DNA from 3 places in the Allobosea sp. P4_H5 genome. Region 2 is predicted to be linked to each of the others. Evidence: riboswitches for the same ligand, from Rfam matches in the RefSeq annotation. Region 2 holds a riboswitch; each other region holds the start of a gene.

Region 1 (9,916 bases), on a different contig from region 2:
TCGACGAGATCGCGCAGCAGCGCCGCCTCGCCAGCCGTATCGTGGCTCGCCAGTGGCGGCGGCAGATGGCCGAGCGTCAAGGCCGAGAGCCGGCGCTTTGCCGGTGCCGCCTCGCCGGGATCGTCGACGACATAAGGGTAGATCAGCGGCAGCGCGCCGACCGCGAGCCGGGGCCAGCAGACGGCCGACAGCGCCACCGCCTTGCCAGGCAGCCATTCGGTCGTGCCATGCGTGCCGAGATGGATCAGCGCATCGGCGCGCAAGACCTCGCGCAGGCCGAGATAGAAGGCGAGATAGGCGTGTCCCGGCGGCGCATCGGGATCGTGATAGCGCGCCTTGCGGTCGGGCGAGGCGTCGCGCGGCGGCTGCAGGGCGATAGCGAGCTTGCCGAAGCGAACGAGCCGGAAGTGGAAGGCTTCGTCGACGCAAGCCGGGTCGGTTTCGGGTTGGTTGTGGCTGGCGAACAGGGTTTCGCGCGCGGCGGCCGGGATGGTCGCGAGCCAAGAGCGATAGGCGGCGAGCGGCACGGCGAAGTCGACTGGGCCCTCGGTGAGGGCCTGCATGAGGTCCGCCCCGCCCGTGTCGGAGGGAGCTGGCTCGACCTCGTATCCGGCCTCATTCAGCAACTCCCGGATCGCCAGCGCACTCGCCGGCGTATCCAGTCCGACAGCGAAGCCGGCGCGACCGCCGCGGGCGGGATAGTCCGACATCACCAGCGCGACTTGCCGTTCGCTACACGGCTTGCGGCCGAGAGCGACCCAGTTCGCGGCGAGGTCGGCGAGTGCGGCGATGCTCTCAGAGTCTGGTGCCAGCCGCCGCAATGTCAGGCCGGTCGCCGGGTCGGTGGTCTCCTGCTTGAAGGCGACGGGCATGGCACCGAGCCGGCCGTCGAACTCCGGCAGCGCCGCCTGCATCGCGAGGTCGGCGGCGGAAAGCCCGCGTGGCGAGGCCTCCCAGGCCTCGCGGGCGCTGCCGACCGGCACCGCCTGCAGGATCGGGCAATCGGCGGCGTCGAGCACGAAACCGTCGCCGTCGCGGGCCGAGAAGGCGGTGGTGGTGACGATCAGGGCTGGCTTGCGGGTGGCGATCAAGGCCGCGAGCTCGGCAGCGACGCTCTCATCCTTGAGGCTGGTCAGGGCGAGCGGCAGGGGGCTGAGGCCGCCCTTGGCGAGAGCTGACGCGATCGCCTCGACCATCGCCGTGTCGCCGGCGGCGACGCCGGAGCGGTAGACGAGGATCGGGACGAGCGGGGTGTTGACCGAGAGGGATGCGATCGCCTCGCGCCAAGGCAGGGGTGCGGCGTTCGGGCCAAGGGCGAAGAGGGTCGGGAGCGGGATCGGTTCGAACTCGCGCTGGCCCTCATCCCCCTGCCGGGACCTTCTCCCCCGAGGGGAGAAGGGGGCTTGCAGTGTTGTCGGGCCTTTTGTGAGTTCATCCTTCTCCCCTCGGGGAAGAAGGTGGCCCGGCGCAGCCGGGTCGGATGAGGGCAGCGCCGCGAGATAACCGTCCACCCGCCGGAGCAACCGCCGCATGTTCTCGGCGCCGCCACCCGCATGGAAATAGCCGAGCAGCTCCGCCGCGAACTCCGCCGGTACCGTGCCATAGCCGGCCAGCCGTTCGTCTTCCCTGTCATCGCCGGGCAGCACCGCCAGCGCGACGCCATGCTGCCGGCAGGCGCTGGCGATCTGCTCGACGCCGTAGCGCAGATAATCGAGCCCGCCGAGACAGCGCAGCAGCACGAAGCGCGAGCCGGCCAGCGTCTTCTCGATCAGCAGGTCGATCGAGAGCGGATGCTTGAAGCGCCGGAGCGGGACCAAACGCAGGTCGAGCCCGCTATCGGGCGCGGCCGCCGCCAGGGCCGAGAGGTCGCTGTCGCTGAAGGAGAGGACGACGAGGTCTCCCGGCGGCAGGGCAAGGTCGACGGCGTCTTCGCCGTCGTCGAGCCTCACCTCGCTGGTCGGGAGAAGGTGCATCGCATCAGCCGGCGAGCGCTGCTTCCACGGCGGCGCGGTCGAAGCCCTTGAGGCCGATCACCACGAGCCGGCCATCGCGCGCCTCGTCCGCACCCCAAGCGCGATCATAATGATGGCCGACGCGCCGGCCGACGCCCTGCACCACGAGCCGCATCGGCTTGCCGGGGATGCCGGCGAAGCCTTTCAGGCGCAGTACGCCCTCGGCCTCCGCCGCCTTGGCGACACGGGCGACGAGCTCCTCCGGCGAGCCGGCCTGCGGCAACGGCAGCGCGACGCTGTCGAAATCGTCATGGTCGTGATCCTCGCCCTCGCCGTGATGCGAGGGGCGGGCGGAAAGATCGGCCTCGGCCGCGGCGCCGAGCCCGATGATCAGCGCCGGCTCGACCTTGCCATGGGCCGTCTCGACCACCTTGATCGCCTTGGGCAGGTGCTGGGCGATCTCGGCCTTGACCCGCTCGCGGCCGGCGGCGTCGAGGATATCGCTCTTGTTGAGCAGGATCAGGTCGGCGCAGAGGATCTGGTCCTCGAACACCTCCTCCAGCGGGTTGTCATGGTCGACCGCCTGGTCCTGCGCGGCCTGCGCCTTCAGTGCCTCGGGATCGTCGGCGAACTGGCCCTCGGCCACCGCCGGTCCGTCGACCACGGCGATGACGCCGTCGACGGTGACGCGCGAACGGATCGCCGGCCAGTTGAAGGCCTTGACCAGCGGCTTGGGCAAAGCGAGGCCCGAGGTCTCGATCAGGATGTGCTGCGGCGGGTTTTCCCGGTTCAGCAGCTTTTCCAGCGCCGGGACGAAGTCGTCGGCGACGGTGCAGCAGATACAGCCATTCGGCAGCTCGACAATGTCCTCCTGCGTGCAGCCCTCGATGCCGCAGCCGGCGATGAAGGAGCCGTCGAAGCCGAGATCGCCGAACTCGTTGACGAGAACGGCGAGGCGCTTGCCGCCGGCATTCTCGAGCAGATGGCGGACGAGGGTGGTCTTACCGGCGCCGAGGAAGCCGGTGATGATCGTGCAAGGCACCTTGCCGAGAGCAGGATTCTGCGGAGCGTTCATTGATCTGATCCTTTTTGGCGCGGCAGCGGAGGCACGCGCGCGACCACGCCCTTGCGGAACGAGACGGGTCTTTCTTTCCAGGGAACGATGCCGTTGGCGCTGGCCGCGAAGCTTTCAGCCGCGCCGACGATCTCGTCGAGATGAAGACCGGCGTCGAGATCGCCGATCAGATAGGTCCATTTGCCGTCGGCTGCGAGCGCGATCGTGCAGGGCCGCTTGCAGACGGCCAGGCACTCGACCGGGACGACGGCGATGCCGCTGCCGGCCATGCGCTCGGAAAGCGCCGCCGCAAGGCCGATGCCGGGCTGGTCATAGCCCTCCGGCAGATCCTCGCGCTGGCGCCGGCAGACGGTGCAGACATGGATAGTGCAGCCCGGCTCCAGCCGGGCGTCAGTCGCGAGGGCGAGATCGCCTTCGAGCATCAAAACGCCTCCTTGGATTGGCGCGGCCGTCGCCGGCCGCGCGAGGCGTCAGGCGACCGCGGTCACGGCGCTGCGGCGCGCGAGCCAGGGCCAGAGCACGCCGACGGCGAAGCCGGTGACGAGCCACAGCGCGGCCTGGATGGCGAGCGAAAGCGCGGCGAAATGCGCGGCGATCTCGGCCGGCACCTTGCTTTCCGGCGCGGCCGGATGCGGGGCACCGATCAGATGCGGCAGCAGCAAGGCGAGTACGGCGAGTGCCCGGGCCCAGGAAGCCTCGACGCGCAGGAAGACGAAGAGCGCGCCGGCGGTGACCACGGCCGTCAGYAGCCACCAGAGCTGTCGCTGCTGCAGCTCGGCCGCAGCGGAGCCCGGCAATTCCGGCGCCAGCCCCATGGCTGGAGCAAGGCCGAAGGCAAGGAAGCCGCAGACGGCCCAGGCGAGAGCACTGCGCTGGTCGATCTGTTCGTTCGCTGCGATCATCCCGGCGAGCAGCAGCGCGGCAAAGCCGATCGCGGTCGCGACCGTCACCAGGCTGGTGAAGGCGGTGCGCTGCAAACCGTCCTGCGGCTTCCATTCATGCTCGCCGGTGTGCTCGGCGCCGGCTTTCGGGTCGTTATGCGCGAGCTGGATGCGGGCCTCGCCAGTAAAGGCGGCCTGCATAGGTGCGCCCTGCGCGCGCAGGGCAGCCTCATAGGTCTCGGCCTTGAGGATCAGCGGGGTGGTGGTGACGTGCTGGAGCGCCGAGATCAGCAGCCCAGCCAGAAGCCCGGCCAGGATGCTGACCGTGAGAACACGCGTGACCATGTGCTTCCCCTCAATGACAGGGGAAAGCGAGGCCGTGACGGGTGTCGTGCGCCGCGTTGTGGATGTTGGACGAGGCGGCGAAGCCGACGGTGTAGATCAGCACGAAGCCGAGGATCAGCGCGGCGGCGACGGCTTTCGCCCGTTCCGAAACGCTGGCCTGGCTGGTGACGGTAGCCGTATTCATCTGGTTCTCCTTGGCCACCCCACCGGCAGCCTGCTGGACGACATCGAAAGACGGCAGGTCTCCTGGCTCACGGCTTGGTGTCCTGCTCCGCCTTCCCGGGAAACCCAGTGGCCGATGGCGCAGGACGCGCCGCTTACAGTTGCGGGGGCAGCCGCGGTCCTTCACCGCGTTCCCTTTTCACCTCGTCGTCGAGGCACCGTCACGGATGATCATTAGCCACAGGCGCGGTGCTGTGCAATGCACGACGTCTCTGCGAAAGCGAATGCCAGACATGACCCTTCCTCCGCTCACCCTCGTCCTCGGCGGCGCCCGCTCCGGCAAGAGCCGTCATGCCGAGGCGCTGATCGAGGCGCTGCCGGGTCCCTGGACCTATATCGCGACTGCCCAGGCCTATGATGACGAGATGCGCGCCCGCATCGCCGAGCATCGCGCCAGGCGCTCGCGCGATTGGCAGACGGTCGATGCACCGGTGGCTCTGCCCGAAGCGATTCGCAATGCACGGACTGGGCAACCCATCCTCGTCGATTGCCTGACGCTCTGGCTGACCAATCTGCTGCTGGCCGAGCGCGACATCGCGATCGCGAGCGGCGAACTCGTCGCCGCGTGCCGCGAGGCGAGCGCGCCGGTGGTGCTTGTTTCCAACGAGGTCGGCCTCGGCATCGTGCCGGACAATGCGCTCGCCCGGCGCTTCCGCGATGAGGCCGGCCGCCTGCATCAGCGGCTTGCGGTGCAGGCCGGGCGCGTGGTCTTCATGGTCGCCGGATTGCCGATGCAGGTGAAGTCGTAGAGCGAAGTGACGAGATGACGAACGAGGTCGAGGACGCCGCCCGCCACAAGGCGAAGATGGAAAAGCGCAAGGCGGTGCAGGACGCCGAGGTCGCTGGCAAGACGCTGGAAAAGGGCTTGCTGATCGTCAACACCGGCCCAGGCAAGGGCAAGTCGACCGCCGCCTTCGGCCTGATCCTGCGCGCGCTCGGCCATGGCTGGCGCATCGGCGTCGTGCAATTCATCAAGGGCGCCTGGTCCACCGGTGAACGCAAGGCGCTGGAGGCCTTCGGCGACCAGGTCTCCTGGCATTCGATGGGCGAGGGCTTCACCTGGGAGACGCAGGACAAGGCCCGCGACATCGCCGCCGCGACGCGCGCTTTCGAGAAAGTCAGGGAGCTGATGGCCGATGACAGCATCCGGCTGCTTGTGCTGGACGAGCTCAACATCGCGCTGCGCTACGATTACCTGCCGCTCGCCGAGGTGGTCGCGACCCTCGCTGCCCGCCGCCCTGATCTCCACATCGTCGTCACCGGCCGCAACGCCAAGCCGGAGCTGATCGAAGCGGCTGACCTTGTCACCGAGATGACGCTGGTGAAGCACCACTTCGCCGCTGGCGTGAAGGCGCAGGAGGGGATCGAGTTCTAGAGGGCTAGCGCGAACAGAGTTCCAATTCCTGCCAACCCCCAGAGCAGCAGGCAGGCGCGCCGGTAGAGGGCAAGCGCCCGCCTGATATCGGCTGCCGTTGCCTCCGCCCGGCCATCGCCCATCCAGCTATCCTCGACCCTGATCGCGCCGTAGACACGCGGGCCGGCAAGGCGAAGTCCCAACGCACCGGCCATCGCCGCCTCCGGCCAGCCGGCATTGGGTGAGCGGTGGCGTCCCGCATCACGGCGAACCGCGCGCCAGGCCGCGCCGGCATCGGCCTGCCGGTCGAGCGCCGCGGCGGCGGTGAGCAGCAGTGCGGTCAGCCGCGAAGCCGGCAGGTTGACGAGATCGTCGAGCCGCGCCGCCGCCCAGCCGAAGGCGAGGTGGCGCGGCGATTTGTGGCCGATCATCGAATCGGCGGTGTTGATCGCCTTGTAGAGTGCCCCGCCCGGCAGGCCGCCCGCACCTAGCCAGAAGGCCGGCGCGACGATCCCGTCAGAAAAATTCTCGGAGAGGCTCTCGATCGCGGCGCGGGCGACGCCGGCTTCATCGAGGCTCTCCGGGTTGCGGCCGACGATCATCGCGACCGCCTTGCGTCCTCCAGTGAGCCCACCCCGTTCGAGCCCCTCGGCGACGCGGGCGACATGCTCATGCAGGCTGCGCTGCGCCAGCAGGCTCGAAGCCAGCAATGCCAGCGGCAGCAAAGCGAGCGGCCCGGCGAGGCGGCAGAGCGCGACGAGGGCCAGCGAGGCGGCAAGCGTCACACCTAGCAGGATCAGGAAGGCAACAATGCCGGCCGTTCGCCGTGCCGCGAAACTCATGGTCTCGCGGTTGAGGCTTCGATCAAGCCAGCCGATCAGCGCGCCGATCCAGGTGACGGGATGGCCGATCCATGCGAACAGGCGCGCCGGATAGCCGATCGCCGCCTCGATCAGGAGGGCGGCGAGCAGGAGCGGCAGGCTTGCGGAGAGCGACATGGCAGCCGGGGAGACGAAGGAAGCGATCTGGCACGGCGGCGATCTCGCCACGGCCCAGGCGCTGTTTCCGCAGGCGCCAGAACCCTGGATCGATCTCTCGACCGGTATCAACCCGATCCCCTATCCGCTTCCGGAGCTGCCGTTAAGCCTGTGGCAGCGCCTGCCCGGCAAAACGGACGAAGCGACGCTGCTCGCCGCAGCCCGCAAGGCCTATCGCATTCGCCCGCAAAGCGGCCTCGTCGCCGCGCCGGGCACGCAGATCCTGATCGAATTGCTGCCGCGGCTCGTGCCCGCGGCGAATGTCGCCGTGCTCGGGCCGACCTATGGCGAGCATGCGCCCGCCTGGCGCAAGGCGGGCGCGACGGTGCGCGAGATCGGCGATCTAGCTGAGATCGGCGACGCCAATGTCGTCGTGCTGGTCAATCCGAACAATCCGGACGGGCGCATCGTCGCGCAGGAGGCGCTGCTTGAGCTCGCTGGTGCGCTCGCAGCACGTGGCGGCTTGCTGGTCGTCGACGAGGCCTTTGCCGATTTCGCGCCTGAAACGAGCCTTCTGCCGGTTCTGCCGGAGGGAGCCCTGGTGCTGCGTTCCTTCGGCAAGGCCTATGGGCTCGCTGGTCTCAGGCTTGGCTTCGCGGCTGGCGAGCGGCGTTTCACTGACGCCTTGCAGGCGATGCTCGGTCCCTGGGCGGTGGCCGGGCCGGCGCTGCATGTCGGAGCCGTCGCGCTTGGCGATGCGGGGTGGCTGTCCGCCGCAGGCGAAGCGCGCGCTGCCGACAGCCGGCGGCTCGATGCACTTCTTGCGCCGCTTGGTCGGGTCGTCGGCGGAACCGTGCTCTACCGTCTGCACGAGACGCCGCAGGCGCCTGTCCTGTTCGAGCGGCTTGGCCGCGCCGGCATCTATGTCCGCCGCTTCCAGCACGATCCCTCGCGCCTGCGCTTTGGCTTGCCAGGGGACGAGACGGCTTGGGCGAGATTGGCGCAGGCGCTCGCGCCGGCGTGAGCCTCGCTGCGCGGCCATCGCAGCCGGCGCATGCGGAGGCGTAGGGGACGAGGCTGCAAGCCGACGCTATCGTCAGGTGATTCCAGCGATCCGGAGAGATATCGCATGCAGCCCTGGCCGAAGCAGTCCGCCCTCACCATCGGCTTCGCCCATCCGGCCTATCAGATGCGCGACGAATATCTCGCCCGCAACGGCCAGGCGACGAGCTTCGAGGTCCGCAGCCTCGATGATCTCAGGGCCCGCGCGCCGGAAGCCGATGTGCTGGTCGTTTCGGGCCTGTGGCGCAACGACATGCTGGAAGGACTCGGCAAGCTGCGCTTCATCCAGTCGATCAGCGCCGGCACCGACCAGTTCGACAAGCCCAGGCTGGCCGCGGGCGGCATCCGTCTCGCCAGCGCCCAGGGCGGCAATGAGCGCGCCGTTGCCGAGCACACGATCTCGCTGATCCTGGCGCTGGCGCGCCAGCTTCATCTCGCCCGCGACAACCAGGCGAAGGCTCATTGGCGGCCGATGATCGGCGATCGTTCCCGCCGCGAGGACGAGCTCGGCGGCCGCACGCTGGTGGTCGTCGGGCTCGGCCGCATCGGGCTGCGGCTCGCGGCGCTGGCCTCGGCTTTTGGCATGCGCGTCATCGGCGTGCGCCGCCGGCCGGGCTCGGAGCCGAATGTCGAGAAGATCGTGCCGCCGGCGGAGCTGCACGCCGTACTCGCGCAGGCCGATTTCGTCGCGCTGACCTGCCCGCTGACGCCGGAGACGGAAGGGCTGATCGATGCCGCCGCGCTCGCAGCGATGAAACCGTCTGCCTATCTGATCAACGTGGCACGGGGCCGTGTCGTCGACGAGGCGGCTCTGATCGCCGCGCTCGAAGCGGGCCGTATCGCCGGCGCCGGCATCGATTGCGTGTACGAGGAGCCTCTGCCGGCAAGCTCGCCGCTCTGGGCGATGCCGCAGGTGCTGCTGACGCCGCACAGCGCCGGCGAGACCCGCGCCTATGAGAGCAATGTGATCGATATCCTGCTCGACAATCTCGGCGCGCTGGAGCGTGGCGAGGCCGTGCTGCTCAACCAGATCGTCTGAGCAGCGCCGGCACGCGTGCTAAGCGGTTTTGCCTTCCGCAGTTGCGCGGAACCGAACGGACAAAACCTCCCCGGCGAAGCTGCGCTCGCCTGGGAGGCTCTGATCCGGTCCGAACTCACCAGCGCGGGCGCGGGCCGTAGCTGCCGTCGCAGCCGACGAGCGGGCCACCCGGATAGTAGTCGTCGATGACGATGTCCGGCATGGCGCAGCCGCGGTTGGCACTGCGGCTGATGCGGCGGCGCTGCTGCCCGTAATCGTCGGGCTCGACCATGACGGTGCGGCCGTCATAGCGCGGTTCCGCCTGCCGGGCGGTCGCCAGCTTCGGGGCCGGGCGCGGAGCCTGGGTGCGTTCGGCCGTCTTCTCGGTGGCCTGCTGGCGGACCGGCGGCAGCGGCGCCGCGGCGACGTCGGTGTCCTTGCCGTCCTTGCCGGCGACCTGCGAGGTCGGAACGACCACGTCCTCGGCGCTGGCGCGCACCAGCTTCTGGACGCCGGTGTCGAGGACGAGCGTGCGGAAGGGAGCATCGCCGCAACCGCCGCAGCGGGCCGGGTCGAGCGGGACGAGATCGACGCGCGCCTTGCCGTCGTCAGTGGCCTGGCCTTCGCCGGTGGCGCGGGCGGCGATCACCACCTTGCCGGCATCCTCGAGCTGCATCTCGATCAGCTGGGTCCGGAGCGCACGGGCCCGGCGATAATTGACGACCTCGTCGCCGCCCGAGACCAGGATGGCGAAGGGCGCGCCCTTGGGGGCATTGCCGCGGAAGATGTCGCGCAGCTGGGTGATGGCGCGGCGCGCATCGGAGGAAACCTCCCAGCTGCCGGGCGCGAAGGCGATCTGGCGCGTCGTCATGATTTCGCGGGCCGACTGGGCGACGCCGAGCGAGACGGCGCGCGAGGAGAATTCCAGCTTCAGCGACTGCGGCCGCTCGGCGACCTTGGGTGCATCCGGGTTACCGCCTTCGGCCTGCGCGAAACCGGCGCCGGCCGAGACGATGACGGCGACGGCGGC
Region 2 (9,916 bases):
GTTCAGCAGCGGCTGCTCGAAGCCGACATCCCAGCCGCGGCTTTCCTCCGGCTTGAGGGCCGGGTTGCCGTAGAAGTTGAAGGCCGGGCGGGAATCGCTGAAGCGCTCGCTCAGCGTCGGCGCCTTGAAGCCGGTGCCGTAGCTCGCCTTCAGCTTGGTGTCGGTGCCTGGCACGATGAAGACCGGTGCGATGCGATAGGTGGTGTGGCGGCCGAACTTGTCGTCGCTGTCATAGCGGATATTGGCGACGGTGAAGAAGCGGTCGGTCCAGTTCGACTGCAATTCGACGAAGGCGCCCCTGTTGCCGTTCGAGACGGTCTTGTTGGGTGTGTCGAAGCGCTCGTTCTCATATTGCAGGCCCATCACCAGGGTCTGGCTCTGGGTGAGCTTCAGGTCGCCGCGCCAGTCGTATTTGATGCGCTCGCCGAGGTTCTCGCTGGGCAAACCGAGGATGCCTGCGGCGTTCGGCCGGCGGTTGGAGCGATCCTGGTTGCTGTAGGAGACGCCGAAGCGGTTGACGAAGCGCCCGTCGAGCGGATCCCAGACGATCTCGCCGCGGGTGAAAGCCTGACGGTAGTTCTGACTGGAGCGGAAGGCATCCGGCAGGCTTGGGAAGCCGGAATCATTGGTGAACAGCAACTGCCCGTCGATATAGCGGCCGACCCAGTTGACGCTCAGCGTGTCGGTCAGGCGGGCGCCGAGGCGGGCGGAATAGCTCCAATTGTCATAGGAATTGGGATTGCGCCGCCGTCCGGCGGGCACGAGCTCCGGCGGCGTCACCGGCGTGGCCTCCGCGCGGAAATGGCTGATGCCGAAAGCGTAGTCGAAGCGGTCATTGCCACCGCTGACGCCGAGGCTCTGGTTGAAGGTGCCGTGCGAGCCGGCTTCGACCGAGCCCGTCACCTTGGGCGGACCTTCGCCGCGCTTGCTGGTGATCGAGATGACACCGCCGAGCGCATTGGCGCCATAGAGGCCGCTCTGCGGGCCGCGCAGCACCTCGATGCGTTCGATGTCGGTAGTCAGCATCTGGCCGAAATCGAAGGAGCGGTTCGGCGTCGAGGGGTCGTTCACCTCGATCCCGTCGATCAGCACCTTGACGTGGTTGGAGTTGGTGCCGCGCATGAAGACCGAGGTGAGGCCGCCCGGCCCGTTGGTCTGGACGAGGTTGAGGCCTGGGACGGCGGCAAGGGCCTGCGGCAGGGTGCGGCGCTGCTGGCGCTCGATCTCCTGGGCGGTGACGACGGTGACGGAGCTGGCGATCTCCCTGGCCGGGGTCGGCACGCCGGTCGGGCTGATGACGATCTCGTCGAGCGCGATCGGCTTCTCGCCCGACTGCGCCAGTGCAGAGGGCGATATCAGCATCGTTGAAGCGGCAAGCAGGGAGAAGGCAAGGGGCGAACGCCCGCTCTTGGCGGGCTTTGGCAAACGGAACACGGGAAACCTCGGCGGTAACGTCAGTGGCACGTCACCGCGAACGAGATGTCCCCACCCGCTCCCGAAACCGGGTGCGCGCAGTTCTACCACCCATCAGCGCACCCCGGCCGATGTGTTCGCGTGTGACCACGGCTGACGGCAGGTCTCCTGGCTCGCGGGTCGCTGCCCTTCGCCGCCTTCCCAGGGCCGAGGTCCCAGTGGCGTATGGCGAAAGGCTCGCCGCTTACAGTTGCGGGGGCAGCCGCAGCATGAGATGGCCAAGCCATCCGCACTGCGTTCCCTTTTGATCCCGTGAGGGAACCGTCGCGTTCACGAGTAGGGCGGAAATGCGGCAGCGTCAATTCGCCCGCAGCCTGCAGGACGGGATTTATTCGGCCGCTTTGAGCGGTCGCTTTCGCGCCGCCTTCGCAGCCGGAGCCGGCGCCTCCGCATAGGGCGCGAGGATCGCCATGATGTCGCGCCCGCGTGGCTTGGCCTCTGCCACCAATGCGCGTTCCGCTACCGAATCGAGATGGTGGTGCATCAGGCTCGTGACTTTTCCGGCGTCGCCGCTTGCGAGCGCGTCGATCAGCAGGCGGTGCTCGTTGATGCCGCATTCCGAGGAATGCGGCCGGCTGTAGAGCGACAGGATCAGGCAGCAGCGATAGGCGAGCTCGCTGACATAGCGGACGAGGATCGGGCTCTCCGTCATCTCAGCGAGCAGGATATGGAACTCGGTCGCGAGCCGGATCGAGACCGCGTCGGGGCCGCCACGCGCCGCGTCCTCGGCATCGACATGGGCGCGCAGGGTCGCAAGCTGCGCCTTGCTCAGCCGGCCGGCGAGCTGGCGCACGACGAGGCGCTCCAGCTCGATGCGGATGTCGAAGGTGTCGCGCGCCTCCTGCCAGCTCGGCGTTGCCACGACGGCAGTGCGGTTGCGGCGTAGTTCGACCAGCCCTTCGGCGGCGAGCTGGGCAAGGGCATGGCGCGCGAGGGTGCGGCTGACGCCGAAGCGTTCGCCGAGCGCATCCTCCGGCAAGGTCGCGCCGGGTTCGAGCGCGCGCTCGATGATCGCGCGGCGCAGTGCCCGGCAGATCATCCCCGCCTTGTCCGAAACGCCGTTTCCGGTTTCTTCCCGCGCCATCGCTGACACCAATGGTTGAAGACCGTTTCGTCTTAGCGTCTACGGCTTGCAGTTCGCAATGCGGCTTGGGGCGCAGGCGGAACCGGGTGGTCCGTCTCACGTTCTTAAGGCGACCCAATAGGGGGCCGGGGGGCTTCGCGCATGGCAACGACACCGGCTCCGAGCCGAAGAGCGGTCCAGCCGGAGGCGGGCGGCATCGGCGCGGGCGATCTGGGCGGCGCCGACATCGTCAAGGTGGCGGCGACGCTCGTCTCGGCGGCAGTGATCATCGCGGCGCTCTATTACGGCCAGGACATCCTGATCCCGCTCGCCTTCGCCTTCCTGATCGGTTTCGCGCTCAATCCCCCCGTGATGTGGCTGCGGCGGCGCGGCCTGCCGAAGCTGGTCGCGATCGCGGCGGTGATGACGGTGGTGCTGGTGCTGCTGGCCGGGCTCTTCCTCGTGCTCGGCACGCAGCTGCGTTCGCTCGGCGAGCAACTGCCGAGCTATCAATCGACGATCCATAACAAGCTCAACGATCTCAAAGCGCAGTTCAGGGCGCCGGGGATGCTCGATGGTGCGCTGAACGCGATCGCGTCCCTCCAGAAGGAAGTGGAGTCGGTGCAGGGCGCCGGGGCGCAGCGCGTCGAGATCGTGCCGGCGCCGGGCACGCAATTGCAGGTGGCGCTGGTCTGGCTCGGGCGGGCGCTCGAACCGCTGGCGACGGCCGGCATCATTCTCGTCTTCGTGGTGCTGGCGCTGCTCGACCGGACCGACCTGCGTGACCGGCTGCTGCGCATCCTCGGCGGCAACCTGCACCGCTCGACCGATGCGATCGAGGATGCCGGCAGGCGGATCAGCCGCTACCTTCTGATGCAGCTCGTGGTGAACACCACCTTCGCCATCCCGTTGGCGCTCGGCCTGTGGTTGATCGGCGTGCCGGGCGCTTTGCTCTGGGGGGTCGTCGCGGCGGTACTGCGCTTCGTGCCTTATGTCGGCGCGTTGATCTCCGCCGTCTTCCCGCTGGCGCTGGCCTTCGCGGTCGATCCCGGCTGGCACATGGTGCTGTGGACGCTGGTGCTGATCGCGGGGCTCGAGCTCATCAGCAACAACATCATCGAGCCCATGCTCTACGGCACCAGCACCGGGCTCTCGGCGATCTCGCTGATCGCCGCCGCGACCTTCTGGACCGCGCTCTGGGGGCCCGTCGGCCTGATCCTGTCGACGCCGCTGACGGTCTGCCTGCTGGTCCTCGGCAAGACGCTGCCGCAATTGCAGTTCCTCGACACGCTGCTCGGCTCGGTGCCGGTGCTCAGTCCGACCGAACGCATCTACCAGCGCTTGCTCGCCGGCGATGTCGACGAAGCCATCGAGATCGCCGAAAGCGAGATCGAGACGCTCTCCGTGGTGCCCTTCTATGACACCGTCGGCGTCGCGGTGCTGCGCCTCGCCAGCGACGATTATGGTCGGCAGGCGACTGCGGCGCATCGATTGCGCATCGCGGAGGGAATGGAGGCGCTGCTGGAGGAGTTGCGCGAGGAGCACCCGGTCGCGGCTGCAGAGGGCTTGCCCCCAAAGGTGGTCTGCATCGGCGGCAAATGGGAGATCGACGGGATCGCCGCGCAGATGCTGGCCCATGCGCTCGACCTCGAAGGCGTCCCCGCGCAGGTGCGCAGGATCGCCCATGTCACGACGGGTTCGGTCGCCAGGCTCGATCTAGATGGGGTGCCGATCGTCTGTCTCAACTATTTCAGCGGCGAGCCCGACAACGCCGCCCGGCAGTTCTGCCGGCGCCTGCGGCAGCGCTGGCCGGAGCTGACGATCATCGTGGTTCTCTGGACGGTGCCGCCCGAGAGGCTGGCGGGCGAAGCGAGCAAGGAGATCGGTGCCGACGAGATCGCAGCCTCGATCCAGGAGACGATCGGCCGGGTCCAGCGCCTGTTGCCCGAGACGGCGAGCGAACCGGCTGTGGCAGAGATGCCGGCCGACGATGCCGAGCGCGTGGCGGCGCTCCACGGCACCGGTTTCCTCGACGAGGCGCTGCGTGACGATCTTGACGCGATCGCTAAGCGTGCGGCCGATGCCTTCGACGTCGATGTGGCGATGATCTCGGCGATCGATGCCGAGCAGGAGATCGTCATCGGCGGTAGCAAGGACCTGTCGGGCTTCGGCCGGGACGCGGCCGGGCGGCCGATCCTGCCACGTCGGGCGGCGATCTGCGACCATGTCGTGGCCAGCGGTGAGACGCTGGTGGTCGCCGATACCGAGCGCGATGCCCGCTTCACCGACAATCCTGTCGCCAAGACCTGGGGCTTGCGCTTCTATGCCGGGGCGCCGCTGCGTTCGTCGGACGGCCATGTGCTGGGAGCGCTCTGCATCCTCGATGCGGAAGCGCGCAGCCTCGATCCGCGCGAGCGCGAGCTGCTGGAGAAGCTTGCGGCCGATGTCGTCGAGACGATCAGCCGGATCGATGCCGACGGCTCGCGACAACGGCCGGCCGAGGCGGAATCCGAAGCGAGCGCGACGGTCGGCCAGCCGGTGCCGGAGTAAGATTGGATGGCTCGCGGCTACAAGGACGAGCCCGATGCTGGCACCGAAGGCGAGCTTGCGCATAATGGCGTATCCGCCCCTGCGCACAGGTCTTCGCGATGGATGCCGAGCTTTCTCCTGCAGTCCGGACACCCTGTTCCCGTGACTGGACCGACCGCGCCATCGCTGCGCTCGAAGCCGACCAGCACCGCTCGGCCGACACTCATCTCTTCAAGCTCGACTGCCCGGCGCTTGCGGGCATCGACATCTATCTCAAGGATGAATCGACCCATCCGACCGGAAGCCTGAAGCACCGGCTGGCGCGCTCGCTCTTCCTCTATGCGCTGTGCAACGGCCATATCCGCCAGGGTACTCCGGTGATCGAGGCCTCATCCGGCTCGACGGCGGTGTCTGAGGCCTATTTCGCCCGGATGATCGGTGTGCCCTTCTATGCGGTGATGCCGCGCTCGACCTCGGCCGAGAAGGTCGCCGCCATCGAGCATCATGGCGGCACCTGTCATTTCATCGACGATGGCCGCACGCTCTATGCTGAGGCCGAGGCGCTCGCCCGCCGGCTCGGCGGCCACTACATGGACCAGTTTACCTTCGCCGAACGGGCGACCGACTGGCGCGGCAACAACAACATCGCCGAATCGATCTTCCAGCAGATGGGCAAGGAGCCCCATCCAGCGCCGGCCTGGATGGTGATGAGCGCCGGCACGGGTGGCACCTCGGCGACGCTCGGGCGCTATCTGCGCTACAAGCGCCATGCCACCAGGCTCTGTGTCGCCGATGTCGAGCACTCCGCCTTCTTCGACGGTTATCGTACCGCCAATGCCGATTGCCGCTGCGAGCGGCCGTCGCTGATCGAAGGCATCGGGCGGCCGCGGGTCGAGCCCTCCTTCGTCCGCGGCGTGATCGACGGGATGGTGCGGGTGCCGGACGCCGCTTCGATCGCGGCGATGAACGTGCTCTCGCGCCGGCTCGGGCGCCGCGTCGGCGGCTCGACCGGGACCAATTTCTTCGCCTTATGCTGGCTCGCCGATGCGATGCGGGCAAAGGGCGAACAGGGCTCGCTGGTCACGCTGATCTGCGATTCCGGCGAGCGCTATCTCAGGACCTATTACGATGCCGGCTGGTTGGCCGAACGCGGGCTCGATCCCGCCCCTTACGAACGCCGGATCGAGGCTGCTCTTGCCGGCGAGCGGCTGGAGTGCCCGCTCGAAGAGGCGTGAGCTTCAGAAGCTGTAGGCCGCCTTCACCTTCAGCAGGTGCTGGCTGAAATTGGTGACGTCGAGATCACCCGGCACGCCCTTGGCCTTGCCGGCGATCTGGACGTTGTAGGCGGCGGAGATGGCGAGCTGCTTGCTCGCCTGCCAGAAGATGCCGGGGCCGGCGAAGGTGGCGTAGCCGGCTTCCTTGCCGAAGCCGAGCTCGTTGTGGCGGCGCTGATGGCGCACTTCGCCGCTGAGATAGAGCCCGTCGAGCATTTGCCAGGCGAGCGAGCCGCCGACCGTGAAGGTCGAGGAGCGCAGATAGGAGCTCGGCCCCGTCCAGGTCAGGTCATGCGAGAAGTTGAGCGCGGCGTAGAGCTTGCCAGGGACGAGCGTCTTGTCGGCGAAAATGCGCAGGCCGGTGTTGTAGGTGGTGAAATTGCTGGCGCCGGTCGGATCGGTGCGGTTGAAGCTGGGATCGACGATGACCGTCAGGCCGACGCCGTGCAGGTCGCGGCCGAGCAGGCGGTACTTCATCTCGACGCCGGCACCAGCGCTGCGGCTGTCGGCCTTGGCGCCGGCGATGGTGGCGTCGGTGTAGCCGCCGAGGAGGTAGGGGCCGACCTCGAAGCAGGGGAAGAGCCCGTAGGAGCCCTGCAATTGCAGGCCATGCGCGGCCTGGCGGCCGTTGCGGACGCCGAAGCCGCCATTATAGGTCAGGCTGGCGCCGAAGGAGCCGGGATCGGCGACATCCGAGCCGGTGGTGAAGCCGAAGGCGTCGGTCGGAATGCCTTCGCTCTCGCTGCAGGCCGAAAGCACCGGCGGCGCGGCCGGGGCGCCCTTGCGTGAGGGCAGGTCGGCGGCGAAGGCGGGCGAGAGCAGGCTCGCAGCGGCGAGAGCGACGAAGGCTGACTTCAGCATGGCTGGCGATCCTGTTGATGCATCCACCCTAAGCAAATGCAAATGAGTCGCAACATGGACTCTTCGGTCGCCGCGCTATACCAGCGTATTGTTGCTGCAATGCAACAGGCGCTGCCGGCTCAGCCGGGCACGCCCACGGTGCGCAGCCGCGCGAACGCTACCGGTGCGATCTCCGCCAGAGCTGCGATGGGCTTCCACGCAGCGGCGTGGACCTCCTCTTCTTGGGCGATCAGCGGCAGGGCCGGATCGGCGATGAAGAGATATTGCAGGTCGTGGTGGATATGCGGCAGCTCGCTGCGGCGCGGATTGCCCGGAACCTCGTGGCTGTCGATGACGAAGGGCAGATCGCCGCCGCGATGCCAAGGATGCAGGATGGGAGCGGCGACGCCGGTCTCTTCCACCGCCTCGCGCAGCGCCGAATCGTGGAAGCTCGCGGCCGGCTCGTAATGGCCGCCGGGCTGGAGCCAGCGGCCGATCACGACATGGTCGATCAACAGGACCTGGGCATGGTCGGGCGAGAGCACGAAGGCGCTGGTGGTGACATGGCCCGGCATGGTCTCGCGCCGGTCGAGGATATGGTGCTCGGCGATCTGCCAGCGTAGCAGCGCCAGCCGTTCGCGCGGGCCTGCGACCTCGGCGAGATAGCGGGAGACGGTCGAATCGAGGCGCGCAAGGAAGCTCATGGCCACGCGCATCGCATGTCCGGAGCCAGCCGGGAAGGCCACCTTCCGATCAGGGCAGCTTCAGCCGGTATTCCTCGAAGCCGCCATTCTTCACGCTGTCATAGCCGATGAGGACGCGCAGTTCGCCACGCTCCTGTGCCAGCACGGCGAGCGCCTCCGCCTTGGCGTCCTTGCGTCGAGGCAACTGGCCGAGCTCACGGACGGCGGCGGGGTCGGCTGTGTCGAGCAGCAGGATCGCATAGGGCACGTCCTGCTCCTGCGCCGGGCCGACGAGGACGAGCAGGCGGCCATCGGCGAGCGGGGCGAGATCGCGCACGCCGCGCTGAGCTCCGGCCGCAAAGGCGAGGAGCTGCGGCTTGCTCGCTGCCGGCTCGCTGCCCGGCTTGAACAGGTCGGCGACGCTGCCACCGACGAGGAAGGCGCGGCCGCCAAGTGCTGGCGCGCGCAGGCCGAGCCAGAGCCGGTCGCCGACCACCGCGAGGCCCTCGATATTGAGCCCGTTGCTCGTCTCGTCGAGCGCCTTGCCGACAAAGGGGGCGACCTCGCCGGCCGCGCCGAGCAGATCGGCGACGCGCCAGCTCAATTCGGAGGTGCCGGCCTCACCGTTACTGGCTGCGATCCGGGCCAGCAGGAAGGAGGAGGGCCGATATTCGCCGCTGCGCCGTGAGCAGCCATGCGAGCCGACGACGTAGAAAGTGCGATCGGCAAAGGCGACACCCTCGCCGTCGAAATCCTCGAAATCGCCCTGCTTGGGGCAGCCGATCGCCGGCTGGCGTCCGCTCGCGGCGGCGGGGGCGCTGTCCTTAATCAATTGCAGGCTGGGGCCGGGGATGATCGCGCCCTGCTTCAGCGTCGCGAACTGGGCGGCCTTGTTCTCGTCATTGATCACGAGGCAGCGATATTCGCCGCCGGCGGGCGGGCGGCAGGCGATGCCGCTGATGTCCTTGGCGGTCTTGCGCGGCTTCTTGCCGGAGAAGTCGGAGGTGGCGTTGAGCGTCCGCTCGGGCGTCAGGGGCTGGGCGAGGGCCGTATTGGTCGCCAGCAGGCTGAGCGCGAGGGCGGAGAGGATCGCGAGCCGCATGGTCTTGCTCCGATGGAAAAAGCGGACATAGGGCGCGCAATGGCGGTTGCAAAGGCCGACGAAGCCGAATGCGCCTGCCCACGGGGATACGGGGAGATCTTATCACCGGTGCTCTGGCCGGCCCGATAATGCGCTTCGGGCGAGGGAGTAGGCCATGGCGCAAGCGGGTTTCGCAACTGCATTGTTCGACATGCGGCTCGGTGTCGAGCGGATCGCCCTGGCACTGCTGGAGTTGCGACGCGATCTGCTTGTCAGCCGGTTTCGGACCTCGATCGCGTCCAGGAGATAAACCGAATAGGGTCGACTTATGGTTGTCACACCTGTGGTACGACCCAGCCTGGAACAAAGGCCGGGAACTTCATCGGTGATCATCAGCTTCCAAACGCAATAGTGACGCCAGGCGGTTCGCAACGACTGTTTCCGCACTGCCTGAGCTGCAGTTTGAGGCAAGGCGGCCGCATTACCGGCATGAAGTGGAGACGATGATGATGATCCGGAAAGCAACGATTTGCCCCATCAACTCAATGATCATCATCTCGGGTGGCCGTCCTGTTGACGTGCCATCGGATCAGCCGATAGAGCCGGTCGCCGCATCGCCGAGCTGCCTCTTGGTGGCTTGCATGCCGGAAGTGGATGGCGATACCGAGTTGACGATAGGTCCGGCGGCTGACGTCGACCCCGTCTATGCTCCGGGTTTCGTTGGTCAACTCGAAACACCAAGACTACGTATCCTCGTCGAGACGGTCGACGACGAGATTGTTTTTGACCAGCCGGTTCGCTCAGCTGTTACGCAGGTCCGAATCTGGTTCAGCCATCCGCGTTGGCCGGAAAAGGTGATGATCGGGATCGACTGATCAGGTATTCATCATGCACCGCATTGTCGCAATTCGACCGGTCAACTCGATCGTGTCCGTGCACGGCGGTGGGGATTTCGATGTCCCGTCGGAGAACT
Region 3 (9,916 bases), on a different contig from region 2:
GCCCGACCCGCGCCAATGCCTCGTTCACTGCCGCCTCGTCGGCGCCGTTCCACGATGCCAGCGCGGCGCGATGCGGCGTGCGACCGAGCCGGACGACGTCGCAGACGGAGAGCTGAATCTCGGTCGTCGCCTGCTGCTCGACGAAGGCGAGGCGGCGGGCGAGCTCGCGCCGCGGCACGGCGGCGATATCGCGCTCGTCGAGCGTGACGACGCCGCTCGCGACATTGCGTAAGCGGCAGAGCAGCCGCAACAGGCTCGACTTGCCCGAGCCGTTCGGGCCAATCAGCCCGAGCACCCGGCCGGGCGCGGCCTGCAGCGTCACCCCGTCGACGATCATCCGGCCGGCGGCGCCCCAGCGCACCTCACGCATTGCGAGCGTCATGCCGACCGCCTCGCCCGATAGAGGATCAGCGCGAAGACCGGCGCGCCAAACAGCGCTGTCACCACCCCGATCGGCAGGATCTGCTGCGGGATCAGCACGCGCGACAGGATGTCGGCGAGGATCATGAAGATCGCGCCAACGACGAGGCAGGCCGGCAGCAGACGGGCATGGCCGGAGCCCACAAGGAAGCGGGCGGCATGGGGAATGATCAGCCCGACGAAGCCGACCGTGCCGACGATCGAGACCATCACTGCGGTCATCACGGCGGTGGTGGCGAAGAGCACGACCTTCACCCTTGTCACGGCGACGCCGAGCGAGGCGGCGGCATCGACGCCGAAGGTAAAGGCATCGAGCACCTTGGCGTGCAGCATGCAGATGCCGAAGCCGATAAAGGCGACCGGCGCGGCGATCCAGAGATCCGGCCAGCGCACGCCGCCGAAATTCCCGAGCAGCCAGAACATCACACCGCGCGCCTGCTCGGCGCTGGCCATCGTCGTCACGATCGTCGCGGTCGCCGCGTTGAAGAGCTGCGAAGTGGCGACGCCGGCGAGGATAACGCGATCGCTCGCCCCGCCCGCCCCCGTCGCCAGCAGAGCGACCACGGCGAGCGCGGCGCAGGAGCCGATGAAGGCGCCGGCCGAGACCGTCAGCGCCGTACCGCCGATGCCGACACCGAGAATCAGCACAGCGACGGCGCCGGTCGAGGCGCCGGCGGAGATGCCCAGCACATAGGGCTCAGCCAGCGGATTGCGCAGCAGTGCCTGCAGGATCGCGCCCGAGAGCGCCAGCGCACCGCCGCAGAGCCCCGCCATCAGCGCCCGGCTCAATCGGTAATCGAAGATCACGCCCTGCTGGATCGCGCTGACCGGAAAGTCGAGGCTGAACAACCCATTGCCGAGCGCCCGCAGCGCCGTATCAAACGGGATGCGCATCTCGCCGATCGTCACCGCCAACGCCACCGAGACGGTGAGCGCAGCGAGCGAGGCCAGCGCGATGGCGATCCGCGCCGGCCAGTTCGGGCCGTGGGCAGCGTGACTCAAGGAGAAAGGCCGAAGCCGGCGATCGCCTCGGCGAGCGTCTCGATGCCGTCGACCGTGTCGAGCCCGGCGCGGGTCGCGCCGACGTCGAGGATGACGACGCGCTGGTTCTTCACCGCATCGAGCTTGCTGGCGACGGGGTCGGTCTTGAGGAAATCGAGCTTCTTCTCGATGTCATCAGCCGGGAAGCGGCGGCGATCCATTTTCACCGTGACGATCACCGCGGGGTTGGCGGCAGCGATGCTCTCCCAGCCGACCAGCGGCCATTCCTCATTGGTGGTGATGATGTTGCGGGCGCCGAGCTTCGACAGGATGTAGGCGGGCACGCCGTTCTTGCCGGCCATGAAACCATCGCCCTTGATATCCCGGCTGGAGAACCAGACCACGACCGACACGTCCTTGGCCTTGACGTTCGCGACCGCCTGGACCGCCTTGTCCTCGCGCGCCTTCAGCTCGGCGACGAGCGCATCGGCGCGATCCGAGACGTCGAAGATCTGCCCGAACTCGCGGATGTTGCGGTAGACCAGCTCCATCGTGAACATCTGGGTGCGTACGCCGTCGCCGGCGCCGGAATTGTCCTTGCCGACGCAATCGGTCGGCGAGACATAGGTCGGGACCTTGACCCTCGCGAACTGGTCGCGCTTGCCGACGATGCCGTTCGGCCCGACATGCCATTCGAACATCGCGGTGACGAGATCGGGCTCCTGGGCGAGCACCGCCTCGAAACTCGGATCATTGTCGGCGAGGCGCTTCACCTTGGCGTTGACGGCTTCATAGGGCTTGGCGACCGGCGAGAACCAGACCGCGGTGCCGACGACGCGATCGCCGAGACCGAGCGCATAGAGGATCTCGGTCTGGGTCTGGCCGATCGCGACGACACGCTTGGGCGGTGCATTGAAAGTCACGCTCTCCCGGCAATTCTCAAGGGTCAGCGGATATTGTGTCGGCGCCGCCATGGCGGCACCCGCGATCAGGGTGCCGAGGAGCGCCGCGACGGGTCCCTGCAGCAGGCGGACGAGATGGCGGGTAGCCGGCACGGGACAAGCCTTTAATGTAACAATGTTGCATTTCTGATAGAAGGGTCGGCGCGCAGCCGTCAAGCTCTGCGCGACGGCGCGGACGGTGTTCATGAACATGGGTCTCATCGCTCCCCGAGATGGCAGGCGGGGAACTGCGCAGGGGCGTGGATGGATGGAGGGCATCGCCGCCATCGACACACAGCTCCGGAACACCCCGTCCGAAAGACGTCTTCGACGACCGGGGCAGGTCTCCTGGCTCGCGGGTCGATGCCGGTTCCGCCCGGCCTTCCCAGCGCGATCAGCGCCAGTGGACGATGGACGGAGAGCTCGCCGCTTACAGTTGCGGGGGCAGCCTCGGCTTTGGCGGAATGCGCCTCACCGAATTCCCTCTTAGCTCCGGGAGCAACCCGGAGAACCTCGATCGCGGTCACCCTATAAGGCCGGGCCGCGAGGTCAAGCCTGCCAACCGTGATGGCTCAGGCGAGCCAGGCGGGGAGCCGCGCGGAAGCAGCACCCGTCAGTGCAGCCTCAATGCAGTCGTCGAGCGTCCCCAGCCTGACGGCGCAGCCGGAGAGGCCCGGCCCGTAATGGGCGTATTTGCCGGAGTTGGTCAGCACCACCTTCGCCTGCTCCGGAAAGACCGGGCGGGTGATCGAGCACCAGCAAAGATCGGGGATGACCGCGACGCCGCTCCGCGCAAGCCTGGCCATCGTGCCATCGACTTCAGCCGCGGCGACGACCTCCCGCCCAGCCGTGATGATGACGGCGAGCGCAGCCGCGACGGGGCGGCCGTCGAGCCGTTCTGCGAACGCCCGGCATTCGTCGAGCGAGGCGTGTGGGCTGCCGATAGCGACGAGATCGACATCCGGGGGCCCCTCGCTCAGCTTGCGCCAGCCCGCGGCCAGGTGCTCGCGCGTGATAGCGACTTCGTCCTCGGGAGCGCCGCCGAGGCTGTCCGCTTCCGGCGTGATCCCCTCGATATGGAGCATCGCCGCCGCCGAGGTCGTGCCGAAGGCGGCGCAGAGCGCCTTGAGATCATCTTGCGTCGGCTGCGCCTTCGCCAGGCCCCTGATCAGCGGAATCCGGTCGGGCGAAGCCAAGCCCGTGAGATAGCCGATCAGCGGCCAGGCAGCGCTGTCTGCGCCACCCGGCAATTCGATCCGGACCGCGCGGCGCGCCCGGCGCCCCTCGTCGAGGAAGGCACCAGCGAGCGGGGCGCGGCCGGTGACGGCGATGCAGAAATCGAGGAAGTCCGGGTGTTTGGCGGTGCGGGCGCCGAGCACGGAGTTGGCGAAGATCACCGCATTCGATTCAGACCAGCCGATCGGCTCGCCGAAGCCCGGCGGCTCAGGCAGGGCATAGGGCGCGCAGGTGAAGCTCGCCTGGCAGCCCATGCGGACATAAGCCTCGGCAAGGCGTGCTGCCGGCTCGCCGAATTCAGGCGCGACACCCTGGCGGCGCCAGTTCGCATGGTCGACGGAGATCGCGTTCATCGTCGTCGGGATGCGGACGCGCGCGCCGAGCTCCTCCATCTTCTCGGCGAAGACCAGATTGGCCGGGCCGGCATAGATGCAGCCATCGACATGCGCGCGCGTCACATCGAGGAGCTCAGTCGCTCCTTGCTGGCTCGCCATGGCGACGAGGATGCGCATGGCCTGCTGCGCCGCGATCCCGTCCTTGCCGTCGAGCATGCTGCGATCGGCAGGAGACAACTGCAGCCCGGCGTCCGCCGCCGCGGCGAGAGCGATCCGCACCCGCCCGCCATCGGCTGACACGCCATCCGGTGCGATCGTCGCATGCCGCGCCGAGGAGAGGATGGCGAAAGCCTCTTCGGCCAGGCGGATGACCGGGATGCGGCGCTCGAACATCTCGGAGGCGACGATTGCGCCGAGCGTCAGCGTGTCCTCGGAGCCAGCGAAGATCAGCGCGGCGGGGCTCTTGCCGGAGAGCGCAAGCTCCAGCAGCACGCCGGAGCCCGAACAGGAGCCCCGACTGGTCGGCATCAACACCACTGCGCCGGCGAGCGAGGCGCTATGGGCGGGATGATGCACGTCGATGACCATCCCTGTCGCCGGATCGACGCCGCCCCAGAAGCTCAGGGGCTCACCGAGGGCGACGATCGGTCCGGCGGCGGCCCCGGACACCACCGCGATCCCATTGTCCTGTCTCGAAGCTGAGGTCATGGCGCGGATCGGCGAAGGCTTGCGGGCTGGGAACGGGGCAGCGTGTGATACCGCCCTCCCCTAGGTGATATCACCGAATGGGAGGCGCGTATTGCAGCCCGCCTTTCGTCCAGAGGTTATTGGCGCCGCGCGCCAGCTTCAGCGGGCTTTCGCTGCCGAGATTGCGCTCGAACGATTCGCCGTAATTCCCGACGGCCCTGATGATCCGCACGACCCAATCCTTGCTCAGCCCGATCCCTTCGCCGGCATTGCCTTCGCTGCCGAGCAGCCGGCGGATATCGGGCACCTTGGAATCGACCATCTTGTCGACATTCGCCTTGGTGACGCCGAGCTCCTCGGCGTTCAGCAGAGCGAATTGCGTCCAGCGGACGATGCGAAACCACTGATCGTCGCCGGCCCGGACGAAGCTCCCCAAGGGCTCCTTCGAGATCAGCTGGGGCAGGATCACATGCTCGTCCGGGGCACGGAATTTCAGGCGGATCGCGGCGAGCGAGGAGACGTCGAGGCTGATGGCGTCGCAGCGGCCGGCTTCATAGGCGCCGACGACCTCGTCATTGGTCGCAAAGACCACCGGCTCGAACTTCAGCTCCTTCGACCGGAAGAAGTCGGCGAGGTTCATCTCGTTGCTGGTCCCCTGCGTGGCGCAGACGGAGCCGCCGGCCAATTGCTCGGGCTTTTCGATGCCGAGCTTTCGGGGGACCATGAAGCCCTGGCCGTCATAGTAGTTCACCGCGGTGAAGTTCAGCCCGAACAGGCTGTCGCGCGCGATCGTCCAGGTCGTGGTGCGCGTCAGCACGTCGACCTCGCCGGATTGCAGCGGCGCGAAACGGTCCTTGGCAGAGAGCGACATGAACTCTGCCTTCATCGGATCGTTCAGGATCGCGGCTGCGAGGGCGCGGCACATGTCGGTGTCGAAGCCCTTCCAGACGCCGTTGGCGTCCGGCAGCGAAAAGCCGGGCACGCCCTGGCTTGCCCCGCAGATGATCTTGCCGCGGGCCTTGATCCGCTCGAGGGTCTGCGCCTGTCCGGAGGCGGGCCAGAAACCAACGGCGATGCAGAGCACCGCCAAAGCCGGTGCAGCTTTCATAGAATCCCCCTGATGTTCTTATCTCGCAAACGGCGTGTTTCTACGAACCGTTGCTGTCGAATTTCACCGGTATCGTGGCGTTCAACTTTTCCTTGCATGCCTTCAGCAGTATCTCCCGACCGCCACATGACGATGCCCTGCACCGGCATTTGACATCCGGCGAGCGCGACCCACAAATAAAAATCCGACCGCCATCCATACGCTTCTGATATGGGATCTGCTCTCGCATGGACCTCAATCTGCGAATGATCGAGTGCTTCAAGGCGGTGATGGCGGCAGGTACCGTCACCGGGGCTGCCGAGATGCTGTTCACCTCACAGCCGGCGGTCAGCCGCTCGATCAAGCAGCTGGAAACGGTGACCCGCGCCAAGCTCTTCGACCGGGTCCGGGGGCGCCTCGTGCCGACCGCCTACGCGTTCGCACTCTCCCAGGAGGTCAACACGGTCTTCAAGGGGCTCGACCATCTGCGCCGGGCCGCAGCGAACCTCAAGGACTTCCAGAACGGCAATATCAGCATCGTCTGTGCGCCCGCCTTCTCCCAGGGCTTCATCGCCGATGTCGTCACCGCCTTCGTCAGGAAGCATGGCGACGTCAGCCTGACGGTCGAGACCCATGTGTCCTGGCGGATCGGCGAGCTGATCAACGACCAGAAATTCGATCTCGGCATCGCCGCCTACGACATGACGTCGCTGGGCGTGGAGCACGAGACCTTCTGCGCACCGACCGAAATCTGCGTGATGGCCTGCGACCACCCGCTCGCAAGCCGACGCTCGATCGATCCTGCCGATCTCGACGGCGTCAGTTCGATCTTCATGATCAACCACGACCCCTACCGCAAACGGCTCGACCGCATCTTCGAGACTGCCGGCGTGCAAAGACGGCTCGTGATCGAGACCTCGAACAGCGCCGCGGCCTGCGCGATGGCGCTGCGCGGCGCCGGCGTCGCGATCATCAACCCGTTGACGGCGCTGGACTATGTTTCGTCCGGCCTCGTCATGCGCCGCTTCTCGGCCGGGGGGCCGTTCCATTCGACGCTGCTGCGGGCGCGGCACCGCCCCTCCTCCCCGCTGATCGAGCTGTTCGTGGCTGAGCTGAAATCCGTGCGCGACGACTATCTGGCGCGCTGCGAAACCCATCTGAATGCCTGAAGCCATATCGATAGCGTATGGACTGCCTGCCATTTTCGATTGGTCTGCCGAAGGCTCGGCCGCTAGCAATCCGAAGGCCGGTAGCCGCCACGGGAAGACTTCGAGCCAAGCTCGATGATCGCGAGGCAGGACCGCGATCAGGAGAGGAAGACCATGCACCGGTCGGCATTCATCGATCTCTACAGCGACACCAAGTCGAAGCCGACCGACGGCATGCGACGCTACATGATGTCGGTCGAGGTCGGTGACGAGCAGAAGGACGAGGATCCCAATGTCCTCGATCTCTGCGCCCGCGTCGCCGACATGCTCGGCAAGGAGGAGGCGGTGTTCCTGCCGTCGGGCACGATGTGCAACGAGATCGCGCTCGCGGTCCATTGCCGCCCGGGCGACGAGATCATCGTGCACGAGAGCGCGCACATCATGGTCTCGGAAGGGGGCGGCCCGGCCGCGCTCGCCGGCGTCATGGTCCGCGGCATCAGGGGCGAGAACGGCATCTTCGAAGCCGAGACGCTGCGGCGCGCGATCAGGCCGGAAAGCCGCTATCTCCAGCAATCGCGACTGGTCTCGGTCGAGCAGACCGCGAATTTCGGCGGCGGCGCAATCTGGCCGCTAGCAACCATCCAGGACATCGTCGCCGTGGCGCGCGAGGCCGGCCTCGTCCTGCACATGGACGGCGCGCGCCTGCTCAACGCCGTCGTCGCCTCCGGCGTGTCGGCGAAGGACTATGCCGGGCCGTTCGATAGTGCCTGGATCGATCTCAGCAAGGGCCTCGGCGGCCCGGTCGGCGGCGTCCTCGCCGGTTCGCGCGATTTCATCCGCCAGGCCTGGCGCCTCAAGCAGCGCTGGGGCGGCGCGATGCGGCAGGCCGGCTTCCTCGCCGCCGCCGGCATCTATGCGCTCGACCATCATGTCGAGCGGCTGGCCGAGGACCATGAGAACGCCCGGGCCCTGGTCAGGGGCTTGGCCGCCCTGCCCGGCATCCGGCTGGCGGCGGGCGAGGTCGAGACCAACATCGTCTTCTTCGATGTCGCCGGGAGTGGGAAAAGCCCGGCCGAGATCGTCGCGGCCCTGAAGGCCAAGGGCGTCGGCATGGGCGGCGGCGGCCTCTTCGGGCCGACCATGATGCGGGCGGTAACGCATATCGGGGTGTCACGCGCCAATATCGATACGGCACTCGGGGCGATGCGAGAGATCCTGGCCGCGTAGAGGCCTGCCCTATCGACAGCCATCCCCTGGAGCAGACCTCAATGACAGTGCGTTCGATCGGTTTCATCGGCGTCGGGACGCTGACAAAGGCCATGATCCTTGGCCTGCGCAGACGCTGGCCAGAGCTCGACATCCACCTCTCTCCTCGCTCGGAGCGGCTGTCGTCGGAGCTGGCAGCGGGCGATCCTAGGATCCGTCGCCGGACCACGAATGCCGAGGCCGTCGCGGCGAGCGAGGTGGTCTTCCTCACCGTGCGACCGCCGCAACTCGAAGAGGCGTTGCGTGGAGTGAGCTTCCGGCCCGATCAGCTCATCCTGTCCTGCCTCGCCGGCATCTCGATCGCCGAGATCAGGGAGCGCTGGGCTCCCGCCGAGGTGGCGCGGGTCCTGCCGATCCCGGCTATCGAGCGCAGCGAAGGGCCGATCGTGCTATGCCCACCCGTACCACGGGCGCGGGCGCTCTTTGACGGGCTCGGCGATATCGTCGATATCCCCAATGAAGCAGCCCTTGCGGCGATCTGGCCCTGCAGCGCGTTCATGTCGCCCTATTTCGCCCTGCAAGCGGCCCTGATCGGCTGGACCGTCGAACAGGGCGTCGAGCGCCCGGCCGCCGCCACCTATGTGCGCTCGCTGCTGAAGGCGCTGGCGACGACGAGCGCGCTCACCGACCTTGCGGACCTCGACAGGCTGATCGAGGAGCATGAGACGCCCGGCGGACTGAACTACCGCATCCGGCTGCAGCTGGAGAAGGCCGGCTGGTTCGCGGCTGTCGGGGATGCGCTCGCGATGACATCACGCCTGCGCGGCGCCGAGCTGACGAACCGGGCGAAATCCTGATCGCCAGCCTGGCGACCGCCGCGGGGCCTTAAAGCTTGAACACCTCCCGCGCCGTCTCATGGGCGCGGATATAGTCCCAGTCATAGGTCACGCCGAGGCCGGGGCCGGTCGGGACCGGGAAGCAGCCATCCTTGTCGACGCCATCGAGCTGGTCGCTGTAGCCGCAGGCATAGACCGGCGGCACCGCATTGAGGCAATCGGGCCCGACCAGCGCCAGCTCGTAGAAATTGGTGTTGCGGGTAGCCGCCATGCAGTGACGATGGGCCGGGCCGCAGGCATGGATCTCGACATCGACGCCGAAGGCCTCGGCGAGATGGGCGATCTTCATCGCGCCGGTGATGCCGAGATCGTATTCCGGGTCGGAGCGCAGCGCGTCGGTGCCGCCATTGATCAGGAAATCGGCCTTGGGCTCGAAGCCGCGTAGATATTCGGTCTGCAGGATCGGCGTCTTCAGCATCTCGCGCAGCTTCTTGTGGGCGAAGGCCGAGACGCCGCAATCGCGCATCGGGTCCTCGTACCAGAAGTAGTTGCCCTCGTCGCAGGCGCGCCCGACATAGAGCGCATCGGCGAAGGTCCTGAGCTCGTTGGCCGGATCGAGCATCAGGGTCATCCGGTCGCCGACCGCCTTGGCGACATGCAGGACGTTGGCGGCTTCCTCGCGCGCATCGCCATCATGCCAGCCATGGACCTTGAAGGCGCGGTAGCCGAGATCGTAGCAGGCCTCGGCGAAGTCGACGAAAGCCTCCTTGCTGTCGAGCCCGCCATTGCGGTCGCCGTGATAGGTCGAGGCGTAGGTCTTGAGTTTCGTGCGATAGCCGCCAAGCAGTTGCGAGACCGAGGCACCGAAGCGCTTGCCGGCGAGGTCCCAGAGCGCGATGTCGATCGGGCCGATGCCCATGCCGTCATGCTGGCGCAGCTCACGCTTCATGTCGTTCCAGATCTCCTCGCGATGATCGGGATTGCGGCCGAGGATGTTGGGCGCGAGCGAGAGCGTTTGCGCCATGGTGGCGCGGGTGCC

Evidence for each region. A riboswitch is a leader RNA that binds a small molecule or an ion and turns the genes downstream of it on or off. The one in region 2 is predicted to bind cobalamin.
Region 1: another riboswitch for cobalamin. It lies ahead of AC1DS0_RS28985 (CbtB domain-containing protein); the one in region 2 lies ahead of AC1DS0_RS06555 (TonB-dependent receptor plug domain-containing protein).
Region 3: another riboswitch for cobalamin. It lies ahead of AC1DS0_RS12845 (ABC transporter substrate-binding protein); the one in region 2 lies ahead of AC1DS0_RS06555 (TonB-dependent receptor plug domain-containing protein).

What each region holds. Positions count from the first base shown of each region.
Region 1 is NZ_JBFUKM010000019.1:75,722-85,637, reverse strand. Features, by position in the region: partial or broken gene AC1DS0_RS29005 (cobaltochelatase subunit CobN) at 1-1,973, opposite strand, end outside; gene cobW (cobalamin biosynthesis protein CobW) at 1,978-3,027, opposite strand; gene AC1DS0_RS28995 (DUF1636 family protein) at 3,024-3,449, opposite strand; gene AC1DS0_RS28990 (CbtA family protein) at 3,498-4,253, opposite strand; gene AC1DS0_RS28985 (CbtB domain-containing protein) at 4,264-4,437, opposite strand; cobalamin riboswitch at 4,473-4,652, opposite strand; gene cobU (bifunctional adenosylcobinamide kinase/adenosylcobinamide-phosphate guanylyltransferase) at 4,700-5,224, shown strand; gene cobO (cob(I)yrinic acid a,c-diamide adenosyltransferase) at 5,239-5,850, shown strand; gene cbiB (adenosylcobinamide-phosphate synthase CbiB) at 5,847-6,827, opposite strand; gene cobD (threonine-phosphate decarboxylase CobD) at 6,826-7,830, shown strand; gene AC1DS0_RS28960 (D-2-hydroxyacid dehydrogenase) at 7,936-8,907, shown strand; gene AC1DS0_RS28955 (hypothetical protein) at 9,023-9,916, opposite strand, start outside.
Region 2 is NZ_JBFUKM010000003.1:17,788-27,703, forward strand. Features, by position in the region: gene AC1DS0_RS06555 (TonB-dependent receptor plug domain-containing protein) at 1-1,434, opposite strand, end outside; cobalamin riboswitch at 1,555-1,752, opposite strand; gene AC1DS0_RS06560 (GntR family transcriptional regulator) at 1,802-2,557, opposite strand; gene AC1DS0_RS06565 (AI-2E family transporter) at 2,699-5,086, shown strand; gene AC1DS0_RS06570 (PLP-dependent cysteine synthase family protein) at 5,185-6,300, shown strand; gene AC1DS0_RS06575 (hypothetical protein) at 6,304-7,200, opposite strand; gene AC1DS0_RS06580 (NUDIX hydrolase) at 7,320-7,883, opposite strand; gene AC1DS0_RS06585 (DUF3616 domain-containing protein) at 7,933-8,964, opposite strand; gene AC1DS0_RS06590 (hypothetical protein) at 9,450-9,818, shown strand; gene AC1DS0_RS06595 (hypothetical protein) at 9,832-9,916, shown strand, end outside.
Region 3 is NZ_JBFUKM010000005.1:310,245-320,160, reverse strand. Features, by position in the region: gene AC1DS0_RS12855 (ABC transporter ATP-binding protein) at 1-382, opposite strand, end outside; gene AC1DS0_RS12850 (FecCD family ABC transporter permease) at 379-1,422, opposite strand; gene AC1DS0_RS12845 (ABC transporter substrate-binding protein) at 1,419-2,375, opposite strand; cobalamin riboswitch at 2,664-2,873, opposite strand; gene lhpI (cis-3-hydroxy-L-proline dehydratase) at 2,915-4,621, opposite strand; gene AC1DS0_RS12835 (amino acid ABC transporter substrate-binding protein) at 4,692-5,708, opposite strand; gene AC1DS0_RS12830 (LysR family transcriptional regulator) at 5,936-6,856, shown strand; gene AC1DS0_RS12825 (threonine aldolase family protein) at 7,010-8,062, shown strand; gene AC1DS0_RS12820 (NAD(P)-binding domain-containing protein) at 8,104-8,898, shown strand; gene AC1DS0_RS12815 (enolase C-terminal domain-like protein) at 8,927-9,916, opposite strand, start outside.